Regions from separate parts of the Shewanella alkalitolerans genome, predicted to be linked through region 3. Evidence: predicted binding sites of a transcription regulator. Region 3 holds the regulator's gene; each other region holds the start of a gene.

Region 1 (3,618 bases), 810 kb from region 3:
TGAAACTCATTGTGTTGCCTGAAGGAGATGAGGTAACGCAGCAATTTCTCACGATCTATCTTTGGGCCCTGGTAGCGGATCATCACGCTGCCCCAATCGGGCTGTGAGGTAATAAGACAGTTAGATTTCAACAGGTTAGAGGTGAGTGTCTCGGCCACCACGCTCTTGTCATCAGTGCTGTCGATAAGGTAGTCGCTTGAGAATTCGTAGCTGTCGATCTCGATATCCAGATCGTCGATGCAGGTGCCAGGCAGTTCCACGACGCGCTGATGGGCGAATTGCTTTGGCTCGATGATCTTGACCACTACCTCACCGCCTGCACAGGCCGACAGATCTTTAGCCAGGGTCTGCTGAACCTGCTCGATGGAGTCGAAACGGGTCTGGTTGAAGCTGTTGAGATAGAGCTTGAAAGACTTGGACTCGATCAGGTTGTCGCTGTTGAAGTCGAGGATAAACTCGGCGATGGCCACCATGGGCTTGCCTTTGGCGTTTAACCAGGAGAGTTCATAGCCGGTCCAGATGTCGGCGCCATGGAAGGGCAGGGTATCGCCTAAGGCGATGGCATCCCGGTTGAGCTGGCGCGGTACGCCTTGTAGCAGGGTGGCATCGTAAAGGGCCTGATAGCCGGTCGATTTACCTAAGGTCAGTTTGGACAACGCGGGGGCGTCGCGATAAGGGTCATGAACCTGTGTCATCAATCGTTTTTCCATGTCAAAATAGGCGCACATTATACTTAAAATTCGGGTAACTGCTAAGTGTCTTCTTTGCCTGCACTGGATCAATTTTTTACGCTTTATCATCAAGCCTATAGCGATAGACTGGGGGAATCGCCCCGTTATTTCCCGCTAGGGGAGGCCTCTCCCTGCGTGCTGGAGTGTGATCAGGAGAAGGTCGGTGCCTCGCCCGAGCGTTCGGTGCAGTGGCAGGCGGTAAAACGCGACAGCCAGGGGCAGTTCGATAACCTAGAGCATGCCCTCTCCATCACTCTGCATCCAAGCATACAGGCCTTCTACGGGCGTTACTTTGCGGCGCCGTTGATGTTTGAATCTGAATTTGGTGAGGGTGAGTTGTTGCAGCCCTGGAACCAACAAGATTTTGAATATCTGCAGCAAAACCTTATCGGCCATCTGATAATGAAGCAGAAGCTGAAACAGCCTGCGACCTGGTTTATCGGTGTGCTGGGGGAGGGGGATGAGATGTTGGTGGTGGAGAACGAGACCGGTAGCGTCTGGATAGAGATCCCAGGCGAGCAGCCCCATCGTCAACTGGCCGCTAGCCTGGAGGATTTTATCGCCTCTCTTCGCCCGCGAGTCTGCCCGCCGCAGAAACCGGTCGAAGTGCCTATGCCCGAGACAGATCATCCCGGGATTTGGCAGCGACTCAAGACCATGTGGTGGCACCTGCGCTCAGGGAGATAGTCGGTGTGTTAAAAGATAATTAGCTCGCGAGAAGAGAGTGAGCGCGAACAGCCATTAGAGGTGATCCCAGGAGATGTTGGAGACGATGCGGCAGTTGTCGCACCTGAAGTGGAAAAGATCCAACAAAGGGGTTTCCAATAGCCAGTGAGTGTTGCCGCAGCGAGGACAGGGCCTTTGCTGCTCGGCGGCCAGGCTCTCGCCGCCCACGCGGTAGAGATAGTAGTAGGTGGGGATCTTGGTGAGGTATTCGATGCGTCCACGCAGATCCCAGCCACGGCGAAACAGATCGCTGTCACACTGGCTCAATTCATCTAAGGCGGCGAACTCCGCCTTGGTGGCCGCCGCCATCTGCAGCTCATCGCAGGCCTGCCATTCGGTTTGCCACTTGATCACCCGCTTGTGATCGCCGTTGAAGGTCGCAGGGATCTGATACAGGGGAATGGGTTGTAGGGTATCGCCGTTTCGTAGTGGCGAGCACATGTGCACATAGCTGGTGTAGAGCAGTTGCCAGCTGGGCGTCTCAGTGCTGCTGACTTCAGAGTTGATATCCTGGCCGATATATTTTTCCCTTGGATGCAGCAGCTTAGCCTGGGTAAGCTCCTCGAGCGCGTAATTGACCCAGGGGCTGTTGAAACGTTTGGCCAAGCTACTCTTTTCTGGCAGCAGCAGGCGCACCCTGAACTCCCCTTCGTTGAAGGCCACGGCAAATTCACGGCCTAGTACCTGGCCATTGGCCCGGTAGGCTTCCAGCAGACCATTAATCGCGCGTTCGGCGGCCGTGATAGTGGTGTTGTCAAAACACTCGAATCTCAGTTCCACCACGTGCATCAGCGGGGGTCCTTGTTGCTTAATTTGGCTTCGAGTTCGCTGATACGCTCAACCAAGGCCTGTTGATTGGCTGTGAGCCTGGCAACCTGCTCGGCGAGCTGGGCCAGCGTTGGCGTAGCGTCGTCGCTTTGGAAATTTGCTGCTGGCGCGCTTGTGGTTACCACTATCGCCGCCTGCTCATCGGCTGACATAGATTTAAAGCGTTGTAATCCTTGAACCAGGATAGGCATGGGCAGCGAGTTGCCCAAACTTGCCTTGATCAATGCCAGGCTGGGAGGCTTACCCGCCAGACTCAATTTACGTGCGGCGACCAGCACCTGTTCTAGTGGACTCATGATTGGTGAAATTCCTTACTTTTTAGCCTGACAGACATACACTTGAACCTTGGGCTTACTTCAAACTGTTGAAAATTATAGATATATCTGTTTGGCATAAGCTTTGCTTTACCTGAATCCAGTTATAATAGATAAACAGGACGTGAAAGTGAAAACAAAATTAATAACAGCATTGGTCTTCGGCGCTACCAGTTTAGTGCTATCTGGGTGTGTATTGAATGTGGGTGAAGGTGACAAGGGCTGGAGCACGGGTAATTCTTGGGAGCGCGTGCAGGAGCAGAATCGCGTGAATTTGTCTAAGTTGTCCTTGGGGATGACGCGCGATCAGGTGATGACACTTATGGGCACCGCCGATTTTAACGAGGCCTATACCAAGCAAGATAAGACGATCAACGTGCTCTACTATCGTACCCAGCGTACGCGCGAAGATGGCACCACCACCAAGGATGAATGTACGCCTATCGTGATCACAGACAATCGCGTCGTTGGCTGGGGTGAGAAGGCCTACCACAACATGTAATGGGATACTCTTTAGTAAAAAGGCAAGCCAGTTCGGCTTGCCTTTTTTGTATAAGCCATTCACAAGTGAGACTTTTCGAAGCCTAATTTTTAAGCCTATTCTTTAGTCCCAGATACCCGAGTCATAAGAGGATGTTTAAGCCTCGCTATCTAAGTGCGAAGCTGAGCATCGAGGTGATCGATCACCTCTGTCCACATGGCATCTTCTGCTAAGGCTTCGGCTAAAAAGTGCCTCTGGGCCTGGGTCCAAAAGGGGGCCTCGGCGATATGGATCTCCGCGGCGATGGAATGCTGCTTGATGAAAGCCTCAACGGCATCGGGTTCACTCGGCAGGCCGAGTTGGTCAAATAGGGTGGCTAGATCCGGTTGTGTGATGTCCATCTTATCCCTCGCTTGTTGATGATGAGGTGCTTCTATTTAGTATGCGATAAATTGATAAAGTTTCGAATCGATTAAAGTTTGCACTTTTTTACAAGCTTGTTACATTGGACCATGTTGATCTGGATCAAGGAATAACA
Region 2 (3,618 bases), 1.6 Mb from region 3:
ATATTAGCGAGGGTTTCCTTACCCGGGCCGCTGGCACAACCGCTCACTATAAAGAATAACAACAAGATAGCGCGCTTATACTCAATTAGCCTTTTCATATTAAACCTACGCTGATGAGGGCACCGTAAGATCTATCATAAAGTAGGCTTTTTCATTTTGCCCCACGCAAAGCGTTACAAAATATTAACAATCACTGAGATACTGGCGGATCGACCTGAATATAGAGCTGTTGAGGATTTGCGCCCTCGGTTTGATACAGATAGGGGCGATAGAAACTCGCGCCGCAACGATAGTAGGCATAGGGCAACTTAAACAGCACGCAGCCCAAGGGCAGACTCTGTAATATCTGAATCTGCTGCTGCAAACGCAGGGATTCCCGCCACTCAAAGTCCTGCTGCACCTTGTCGCGCACGGCGAAGGCGTCGAAGGGTTCGCTCGACTTACGCACCACCACCTGGCCCGCCTGCAACTGAATTGAGACCAGCAACGAAAACAACACCCAGAGAGACTGCTTCATGTTAGCGCTCCTCACACCATACTTTTCGATAGCATAATACAAAAGACAGGGTCCGCACCATGAGGTACGGACCCTGTTAATTCTACTATCAGTGTTGGCAATCTGTTTTGACTAGCCGTTAACTGGCGCTCTTGAGTGAGACAAACTCTGGGTAAGCATCGATGCCGCAATCCGATGCATCCATACCGTTGTACTCTTCCTCTTCTGAGACACGGATCCCCATGGTGATCTTGAGGATATACCAGGCCGCGAAAGAAACCCCGAATACCCAAGCGAAAATGACCGAAGCGCCATAGAGCTGACCCAAAACTGTCGCATCCGCATTTGACAACGGCACCAGCATCACACCGAACAGGCCGGCAACCCCATGCACCGAAATTGCACCGACAGGATCGTCAATCTTAACTCTGTCGAACATCACGATGGAGAAAACCACCAGACCGCCGGCCACCATGCCGATAACTCCGGCAAGAGGCAGCGATGGCGACAAAGGATCTGCGGTGATCGCCACCAGGCCCGCCAAGGCGCCGTTTAAGATCATGGTCAAGTCCGCCTTACCCCATACCATCTTGCACACCACTAGGGCAGAGACAGCGCCGAAGGCGGCTGCAGAGTTAGTGTTAACGAAGATCTTCGCCACCGCCGACGCGTTCTCGGCATCAGACACCAGCAGCTGAGAGCCACCGTTAAAGCCGAACCAACCCATCCACAGGATGAACATACCTAAGGTTGCCATCGGCAGGTTAGAACCAGGGATAGGATTCACCTGACCGTTAGGGCCATACTTGCCCTTACGAGCGCCGAGTAACAAGACACCCGAGATAGCCGCAGCCGCGCCCGCCATGTGTACTATGCCACTACCGGCGAAGTCGACAAACCCAGCCTCAGAGAGGAAACCGCCGCCCCAGGTCCAGTAACCTTCAACTGGATAGATAACCCCAGTCATTACCACAGAGAAGATAAGGAAGGCCCACAGCTTCATACGCTCGGCAACGGCGCCCGAGACGATAGACATAGCGGTCGCCACAAACACCACCTGGAAGAAGAAATCCGATTCCAGCGCGTGGTCGGCATCGCTTGCCTGAGCACCAATGAGGCTGGCGAACGATGGTAACCAGCCACCCTCGGCGTTATCCACGTACATGATGTTGTAACCCACCACCAGATACATGATACAGGCGATAGAATAGAGACAGACGTTCTTGGTTAAGATCTCTGTGGTGTTCTTAGAGCGCACCAGACCCGCTTCCAACATGGCAAACCCGGCCGCCATCCACATCACCAGCGCGCCAGAGATCAAGAAATAAAAGGTGTCGAGAGCAAACTTCAACTCAGATACTGTCGCACCTAGTGTTACTAACTCTTCCATTGGAATTCCCCCTTAAAGTGCTTCGTTATCGAGTTCGCCGGTACGGATACGGATCACCTGATCGAGATCCGTCACGAAAATCTTGCCGTCGCCTATCTTGCCCGTATGCGCCGCCGCGACGATGGACTCGATAAGGTGATCGACGTTTTCAGCCTTAGTGGCGATATCCAGTTTGACCTTAGGCAGAAAATCCACCTGGTATTCGGCGCCACGATAGAGCTCTGTATGGCCTTTCTGACGTCCGAACCCCTTCACCTCGGTCACCGTCATCCCCTCAATCCCCAACCCTGCAATGGCTTCTCGCACATCATCGAGTTTGAATGGCTTGATTATTGCGCTGATTAATTTCATTACCGCCTCCGACTCATCTTAGTATTCTTGCTGATGCCAAAGGCAATTCAATCATCAGGCCAATATTACAAAACCTTAACATTCATAAACTTAGTAATAGCAGCGTCCTTCATGCTGCATATAAATGCACCAATTAGGTGCGACTATGCACCGAGCGCACAAAAATAGCGCAGTCGCCTATTCGACTTATGACGAATTGGGTGGCGAAATTATCCGGGTATGATGGAGTCATCACCCATAGAGGAGCGCCCTATGTTGCAACCACAGGAATGTGTACTCGTCATCGTCGATGTCCAGGGAAAGCTGGCGACCCTGATGCACCAGGCAGAGGAACTGGAAACCCGGCTCACCACACTGATAAAGGCGGCCGAGCTGTTTGATATCCCTGTCGTCTGGCTTGAGCAGCTACCCGATAAGCTGGGGGCCACCAGCCCGGCATTGGCCGAGCTGCTTACGCCTCATTATCAGCCTATCCCTAAGGCTCACTTTAGCGGCTGGCACGCCGAGCCCTTCAGACAGGCACTGCTGCAGTATGGCAGGCACAAGGTATTGCTCGCCGGCATAGAGACTCACATCTGCGTCTATCAGACCTGCCGGGATCTGCTGGACAACGAATATGAGGTGCACTTGGTGACCGATGCCGTCTCTTCGCGAACCGAGGCCAATAAGCAATTAGGCTGTGAGATGATGACCCAGCACGGCGCCTTGCTGACCAACAGCGAGTCTTTGCTGTTTGAGCTGCAGGCAGAGGCCAGTGGCGACAGATTCAGGGCCCTGCTGAAGATGATAAAGTAGTGAAGATATAAAAAAGCCCCGGATAACCGGGGCTTTTACTATGCAGGGGGGGAGAAATTAGTAAGTTGCTTCGCGCTTTTTAGCTTCGGCATCCCACTTAGGAAGAACAGTCTTCTTGAACTCTGCCTTGTCGGCATTCAACTTGTTCATGTCCATACCCAGTGCAGCTTGCGCCTTGGCCTTGGTAGAAACATCTGGGAAGGCGATAGGTTGCTTAACACCTTTAGCTGCTAGCAGTTGCGCTAGTTTGATGCGTGCATCACCAGCCTTATCTACCGCAGTACCTAGGATGCGTAGCGCTTCGTCAGCTGCGTGAGCCGCAACACCGTGAGAGGCGGTTGCATAGTCCCAGCGCCATTGTGCGTGACGAATATCCATTAAGATTGGCTTCATTTCAGCTTCAGTTGCACCCGCATCCCAAGCCGCTTTAGCTTCGAAGTGCGCCTTAACTAGCTGAGACTCAGCACGTGCCTTAAGGTCAGCAACCTTAACTTTACGCTCTTTAGTCAGGTTAACCATGAACTCCTTGCTTTGAGTATGACAAGTCGCACAAGTCTCTTCGAAGCGATCGAATGGGTTACCTACT
Region 3 (3,618 bases):
TGGTTTCACTATCTAACACTTCGATCGGCATAGCTCCTCCTTTGGCAGTTGATTGAACGGCTTGGGTGGTAGGCTTGTAAGTCTATGATAAGTATAGGACGAAATTAAGCGGGCACCGCAAAGCGAGCCGATTATACGGCCTCATCGAATTTGGCGTCAATAAGGGCGCTGATGGCATCCAGGGCCGCCAGGGCATCTTTGCCTTCGCTGGTGATGGTGATGGTTTTACCCATGCCGGTTTCGAGCATCAGGAGGCCGAGTACGCTGGCGGCGGAGGCCTGTTTATCGCCCTGGATCAGAGTGACCTCGGCGTCGAACTTAGCGGCGAGCACCGCCAGCTTGGTCGCCGCTCTGGCGTGCAGGCCCAACTTGTTGCAGATGGTCAGCTCGCGAGCCAACTTAGTCATGCTTTAGCTCTCGGTGGCGCGCCTGAACCTTATGCTTGCCCTTGTTGAACAGCTTGGCGAGCTGGTCGGTCACATAGACAGATCTGTGCTGGCCGCCGGTGCAGCCGATGGCTATGGTGAGGTAGCTGCGGTTGTTGCGCTCCAGGTGAGGCAACCAGGTTTCCAGCAGGTTTTCGATCTGCCAGATGAACTTGTTGACCAGGGGTTGCTGGCTCAGAAACTGCTGCACTGGCTCATCCAGGCCAGTCAGTGGCCTCAGCTCAGTTTCCCAGTGGGGATTGGGTAGGAAGCGCACGTCAAACATGAAGTCGGCTTCGGTCGGCATGCCATATTTAAAGCCGAAGGACTCGAAGTTGATCACCAGCTCCTTGTCGACCGTGCCCAGCAGGATCTCGCGCACCTTGTCGCTCAACTCATAGATGTTGAGGTTAGAGGTGTCGATATAGTGATCCACCAGTTTAGCTATGGGGTCGAGCAGCTTGCCCTCGAGCTGAATTGCCTCCTTGAGGGAGACCTTAGAGCGCGACAGCGGATGTAGCCTGCGGGTCTCGCTGTAGCGCTTGAGCAGTACATTGTCGCTTGAGTTCAGGAAGAAACTTAAGATTTCGGTATCTTTGGGGAGCTTGGCCAGCTGCTTTTCCAGCTGGATCTCTTCGCTGGGCATGTTGCGCACATCGACGCTGATGGCCACGAGATCGCTGCGCCCCTTGAGCTGCTCCAGCAGGGACTCCATCATCTGCAAGGGCAGATTGTCGACACAGTAGTAGCCTAGATCTTCTAGGACCCTGAGTGCGACGGATTTTCCCGATCCTGAGCGTCCGGATACCAAAACCAATTTCATTGGGTGATCACCTGATAGAGTTCGGATTCATCTTGGGTCTTTCTTAGCTGCTTCATGATCGCCTTATCATTGAGCTTCTCGGCCATAGCGGCCAGGGTGCTAAGATGTTGCTCGCATTGATCTGCGGGCACCAATAACGCAAAAAGGATATCGACGGGCTGATTGTCAATGGCATCGAATGCAATTGGTTCAGCACATTTCACCAGTACGGCCACGGGTTGATCTATGTTAGTCAGCCGTCCGTGAGGAATCGCGATACCATTGCCTATACCTGTGCTGCCCATTTTCTCTCGAGCCAGAAGGCTTTCAAATATTTCTTGAGAGGAGAGGGTGGGGTACTGGACAGCGGCTAAGTCGCTGATAAGCTCCAGTACCTTTTTCTTACTGCCCGGAGTGGCGCAGGTGGTGCACTCCGGCCGCAGGATGGTACTCAGTTCCATCGTTAATGTTTAGTAAGCTTCTCTTTGTGTTTAATGACCTGACGATCGAGTTTGTCAATCAGGGAGTCTATCGCGGCATACATGTCCGCATGTTCGGATGTTGCGAACACTTCTCCGCCACGGAGATGTAACTTTGCCTCAACCTTCTGTTGCAACTTTTCGACATTTAATACAACGTGCACATTATTGATCTGATCGAAATGACGTTCAAGCTTTGTGAATTTCTCTTCGATGTAGCTTCGTAGAGATTGGGTGATCTCGATATGGTGCCCAGTCAGGTTTATTTGCATAAAGATAGTCCTCCAGTTTCCAGGTTTGTTTTATAAGCTCTTGCGCTGATTCGAGGGCGGTATAAGCATTGCCTCGCGATACTTGGCAATGGTGCGTCTAGCCACCTTAATCCCCTGTTCGGCCAAGAGTTGAGCCATCTTGCTGTCGCTCAATGGCTTTTTCTGGTTTTCCGCAGCAACCAGCTTCTTAATGAAGGCACGTATTGCTGTTGAAGAGCACTCTCCGCCATCGTCGGTACCGACGTGACTGGAGAAGAAGTATTTGAGCTCGAAGATCCCTCTCGGGGTATGCATATATTTTTGCGTGGTCACACGTGAGATGGTGGATTCATGCATCTCCACCGCCTCGGCGATGTCGTTCAGTACCATGGGCTTCATCGCCTCTTCGCCAAATTCGAAGAAGCCTTGCTGGAAGTCGACGATACAGTTGGTCACCTTGAGCAGGGTCTCGTTGCGACTCTCAAGGCTCTTGAGGAACCATTTGGCTTCCTGCAGGTGGCCGCGAATAAACTGGCCATCCGCTTGACTCTTAGTGCTGCGGGCCATGGCGGCATACTGCTGGTTGACGTTGATCTTGGGCATGCTGTCTGGGTTAAGCTCGACTACCCAGCGTCCCTTCTTCTTGGTGACGGTCACATCCGGGATCACGTACTCGTCGCGGCTGGCGGTGATGGCGAGGCCTGGACGGGGATTCAGGGTCTGGATCAGGGCGATGGCATCCCTCAGTTCATCTTCCTTGAGCTTGGTCTTGCGCATCAGCAGACGGAAGTCGCGTCCGGCGATGAGATCCAGGTGTTCTTTGATCAGCATGCGGGCGTTGGCTATGTGCGGTGTATCGTCGCTGTACTGGGCCAGCTGGATCGTCAGACATTCGCTGAGGTCGCGGGCCGCCACACCAATGGGGTCGAAGTGTTGTACCCGTTTGAGTACCGCCTCGACCTCGTCGAGTTCGATCTCTGGGTCGCCCATGGCCTCGAGAATATCTTCGCAGGTCTGGGTCAGGTAACCGCGCTCGTCGATGGCGTCGATGATGGCGGTGGCGATGGCCAGGTCGTTATCGGAAAAAGGGGTCAGGTTCTTCTGCCATTCCAGGTGTTCGTATAGACCTTCGCTGGTCTCGCCCTGAAAAGGCATGTCGTCGTCGCGCATGGCGCCCGAGCTTGAGTTTGGTGAGGCGGTGTAGACCTCATCCCAGGTGGTATCCACCGGCAGCTCGTCTGGCATTGAGTCTTGAGTCAGGGCGTCTGAGGTCTCGACCCCTGAATTATCCTGGCTCGAATCCAGCTCTATCTTGTCGTCGTACTTGTTGTCGAAGCTGTCGCTGACGCTATCGTCTTGCAGCTCGATGCTGGCGCTCTCCTGCTCTTCATCCAACTCCAGTAGCGGGTTGGATTCTAATGCCTGCTGGATCTCCTGCTGCAACTCTAATGACGACAACTGCAACAGACGTATGGCCTGTTGTAGCTGGGGCGTCATGGTGAGATGCTGACCCATTTTGAGCTGAAGTGACGCTTTCATCGTACTGCTATTCCCTTGTTTCTAATTATAAAATGAGAAAGCTCTGGCTATATGTGCCGGACAAATATATCGGATAGTGCCTAAAGCCACAATTAACGCATGGTTTTTCCTCTGTGGCCCCA
Region 4 (3,618 bases), 640 kb from region 3:
ATCGCCTAGCGCCAGGGGGACGGCGAGGGTGATGCTGCCTTGCAGCTCCGCATCTGCTGGCTGCAGCGAGGTTTCTGCCTGCTTGGCGAGTTTGAGCAGCTCGGCGCAGTAGCGGTAAAAGGACTGACCCTCCTGGGTGAGCGACAGGCTGCGAGTGGTCCTGTTTAATAGGCGCGACTGGCATCTATGCTCCAGTTTCTTTAGGTGTTGACTCACCATGGAGCGGCTAATGTTGAGCGACTCGGCGGCGCGGGTCAAGGAGCCCTGCTCGACCACACTGGCAAAGACCAACATACGATAGAGTTGTGATGCGTCCATAATTAACCTCAACGGCCTCTCACCGGTCTAAGTGCAAGCCAATTGCAATCATCTCTGGTTATTGTTTACTAATGTTGTAAAAATAAACCCATATATGGGTTATTTATTGTTCATGGTAACCAATATGTCAAAGTTGGCTGGGGTCGTCTCGAGCCGTTTGGCGGGTGATCGACATGGCTGCATGGCACGTAATCTGTATTCAACAAGCATTTAAGGAGCTGCTTACACTATGGCGCGATTAGAATCGTTCGACAGTATTTACCAGCGCGCCTGTGAGCGCAAAGGTGGCGAAGCCGGTTTGGCCGCTCGCCTGCCTGAGGTGTTGTCTCAGGATCAGATTGCCGAGTATACGGATGCCGAGTTGCTGTCAGAGCTGAGTAAGAAGGTGTTTCAATCGGGATTTGTATGGCGCATCGTCGACAACAAGTGGCCGGCCTACGAGGCGGCCTTCTTTAACTTCGAGCCCCACAAGATCTTGATGCTATCGCCGGAGCAGATCCAGCAGCGTGCCAGCGACCCCGAGTTGATTCGCCACCTGAAGAAGACCATGGCGATATATGATAACGCCCTGATGGTGCATGATATTAAGCTCGCCCACGGCAGCTTCGCCAAGTTTATTGCTCAGTGGCCCAGCGATAATATCATAGGGCTCTGGGCCGAGCTGAAACGCCTGGGCTGCCGACTGGGTGGCAATACCGGCCCCTATTTTCTGCGCACCATAGGCAAAGATACCTTTCTGCTGACCGAAGATATCAAGGGATATCTTCAGGCCCACAAACTGATCGATGCCGGTTTTACCTCTAAACGTGGTTTGACCCAGGTGCAGGAAGTATTCAATGAATGGCAGGGGCAGTCGGGCCGCTCTCTGGCGGAGATCAGCCGTATCCTCGCCTGTGGCGTGGGTGATAACCGGATATAACCTAGCTCCGTCTAAACACCTGGGATAAGTATTCTGACCCCCATGGATGGGGGGAATGCCAAAAAATGTCAGGAACATCAAAGGCCATGGACACCGGGGATAAATATATCCCTATATAAATTCCCTCTATGCTCACTGACCCCCATGGATGGGGAAATGCCAAAAAATGTCGGGAGCATTTTTGGCCCTATACAAATCCCCTCTTTGTCCACTGACCTTCATGGATGAAGGAAATGCCACTTGATGTCGGGAACATCAAAGGCCATGGACACCGGGGATATTTTTGGCCATGTACAAATCCCCTCTATGCTCATCCCTGAGCACCGGGGATAAATATATCCCTATATAAAAAAGCCAGCCCGAGGGCTGGCAAAACGTGCAGAGATTGGAAACTGCTGTGCTTAGAAACTCTTGCTGACGCCGATAACGACTCGGTCATCAAAAATCTTGGTTTGTGTACCGTACACCTTGTGGCTCTCATCCACTGTGCTGCCGTGGTATCTGAGATCGAAACTCAGGCCGGCGAATGTTTTGCTTACACCCAGGTTCCAGTGACCCCAGCCTTCGGCGCCGTTACCATCCAGATCCTGATAGCCGACACTGGCAGACAAGTTAATGCCATTGTCGAACTGGTAGCTTGGATGGATGGCGTAGTTCACGCCTTGCCAGCCATCGACACCGAACCAGTCATCGACCGTCGGGGTCACTTCCAGTTGTAGGTTAGTGCGGCCGAACTGCTTACCCACCTTGAGCCATAACTCTGTGTAGTTAGAGTATGAGGCGCCAGGGTAGAGGTAGGAGAAGAGCATGACATCATAGGTGATACCAGAATCGCCGAAGGTGCCCGCCTTACCTATGTAGGGAGCGGTGACGATTTCAAGGTTTGGATCGGCAAACTTGATGTTGGAGGCATACACACCGCCGTACCAGCCTTGATCATTTCCCCATCCCAGCGTGCCTTGCACGACAGGGACGTCGCCATCCATGGTTTCTGACTCACCACGAAAGACATAATCTGAGGCAAAGGTCAGCTTGCCTGTGATATTGCCGCCTAAGACTTGGGTGTCTTGCGCTTCGGCCATGACGCCGCTTGCGGCTAACAGGCTGCCAAGGAGTATCGAGCATTTTAACTGGGTTAAGGTCTTCATCATCTTCATCTCATCTAGCTGTTGTTTGGCTGATGAGGCGACTATAGGCCCAAGATGTGAATGGCCTTATCGGCACAGATGAACTGATCAAATAAAGATGTGAACAATTATGAATAGGTCTGAATTAACCCCATGTTTCATATGGTGTTAGTTTTCATCATGCCTGGATGACAGCGATCACATTTTAGACACAAAAAACGCTAAAACAGGGTGAAAACACGCAATTTTTAACTGTTTTTTAACAAGAAAACATGATTAAAAATAAAAATTTGCATTAACTTACAATATCTCTGCCCACATCTTCTTGTTGACCTTGGCTAGGTGTGAGATAAATAGTTTCTAAATCTTTTTTTAATTTTGCTTCCTCAAGATACCCCATAGCGCCTTACCCGTGCATGGGTGTTTTTTGTTGCGGCTTTGATTAGGAGTTCTCATGCGGCAAATAGTAAAAATTGCCTCGTTAGTTAGTGTGGCGTTATGGATAACAGGTTGTGGCCAGGACGAGAACCAAGGTCATTCGGCAGCAGCCCCAAGAAGCATGGAGGTTGGGGTGGTTCAGGTTGCCGAGCAGCCCCAGGCTATTCAGGTTGAGCTACCGGGTCGCAGCAAGGCATATCTTGAGGCCGAGGTGCGTCCTCAGGTGTCGGGTATCATCACCGAACGCGGCTTCGTCGAGGGTGGCGAGGTAACCGAAGGCCAATCTCTCTATCAGATCGATTCGTCGACCTATAAGGCGGCGCTGGTCAGTGCCGAGGCCGATCTGGCCCGTGCCAATGCCAGCCTGGTATCTGCCAAGGCCAAGGCAGCCAGATATAAGGCCTTGATCAAGACTGATGCTATCAGCCAACAAGATTTCGACGAGGCTGATGCCCTCTACAAAGAGGCGCTGGCTAACGTGACCGTGGCCAAGGCGGCGATTAACACGGCTAAGATTAACCTGGAATACACTCAGGTGAAGGCGCCTATCTCGGGCCGTATCGGTAAGTCTTCCGTGACTGCCGGTGCCCTGGTGACGGCGAATCAGAGCGCCGCACTGGCGACGATTCAACAGCTGGATCCTATCAACGTCGATATCGCTCAATCTAGCGCTCAGCTGCTACGCCTCAAGGCCAAGCTTAAGCAGGGACAACTGCAGGCGGCTGACAATGCCGATGTACGTCTGATCCTGGAAGATGGCACGGCATACGAGCACATGGGGTCTCTCAGATTCGCCGAGGTGAGTGTCGATGAGAA

The links. Region 3 encodes sigma-54, which starts transcription at its own class of promoters, with help from an activator protein. Its sites were predicted from a motif close to GTTGGCACGNNNNTNGNNT; they were not measured.
Region 1: K0J45_RS13620 (DUF3192 domain-containing protein) is a predicted target of sigma-54. The motif match lies at 2,672-2,690, and genes of this name have one in related genera.
Region 2: K0J45_RS04315 (P-II family nitrogen regulator) is a predicted target of sigma-54. The motif match lies at 2,283-2,301, and genes of this name have one in related genera.
Region 4: K0J45_RS00150 (TorF family putative porin) is a predicted target of sigma-54. The motif match lies at 2,665-2,683, and genes of this name have one in related genera.

The regions. Positions count from the first base shown of each region.
Region 1 is NZ_CP080422.1:3,102,597-3,106,214, reverse strand. Features, by position in the region: gene queF (NADPH-dependent 7-cyano-7-deazaguanine reductase QueF) at 1-695, opposite strand, end outside; gene syd (SecY-interacting protein) at 756-1,418, shown strand; gene K0J45_RS13630 (Zn-ribbon-containing protein) at 1,473-2,246, opposite strand; gene K0J45_RS13625 (hypothetical protein) at 2,246-2,581, opposite strand; gene K0J45_RS13620 (DUF3192 domain-containing protein) at 2,730-3,101, shown strand; gene K0J45_RS13615 (DUF2789 domain-containing protein) at 3,251-3,481, opposite strand.
Region 2 is NZ_CP080422.1:966,754-970,371, reverse strand. Features, by position in the region: gene K0J45_RS04330 (tetratricopeptide repeat protein) at 1-98, opposite strand, end outside; gene K0J45_RS04325 (hypothetical protein) at 191-517, opposite strand; gene K0J45_RS04320 (ammonium transporter) at 636-1,886, opposite strand; gene K0J45_RS04315 (P-II family nitrogen regulator) at 1,899-2,237, opposite strand; gene K0J45_RS04310 (hydrolase) at 2,490-3,032, shown strand; gene nrfA (ammonia-forming nitrite reductase cytochrome c552 subunit) at 3,090-3,618, opposite strand, start outside.
Region 3 is NZ_CP080422.1:3,915,357-3,918,974, reverse strand. Features, by position in the region: gene mgtE (magnesium transporter) at 1-31, opposite strand, end outside; gene K0J45_RS16975 (HPr family phosphocarrier protein) at 132-407, opposite strand; gene rapZ (RNase adapter RapZ) at 400-1,248, opposite strand; gene ptsN (PTS IIA-like nitrogen regulatory protein PtsN) at 1,245-1,688, opposite strand; gene hpf (ribosome hibernation promoting factor) at 1,691-1,978, opposite strand; gene K0J45_RS16955 (RNA polymerase factor sigma-54) at 2,009-3,496, opposite strand.
Region 4 is NZ_CP080422.1:30,616-34,233, forward strand. Features, by position in the region: gene K0J45_RS00140 (LysR family transcriptional regulator) at 1-318, opposite strand, end outside; gene K0J45_RS00145 (DNA-3-methyladenine glycosylase I) at 548-1,237, shown strand; gene K0J45_RS00150 (TorF family putative porin) at 1,639-2,394, opposite strand; gene K0J45_RS00155 (efflux RND transporter periplasmic adaptor subunit) at 2,819-3,618, shown strand, end outside.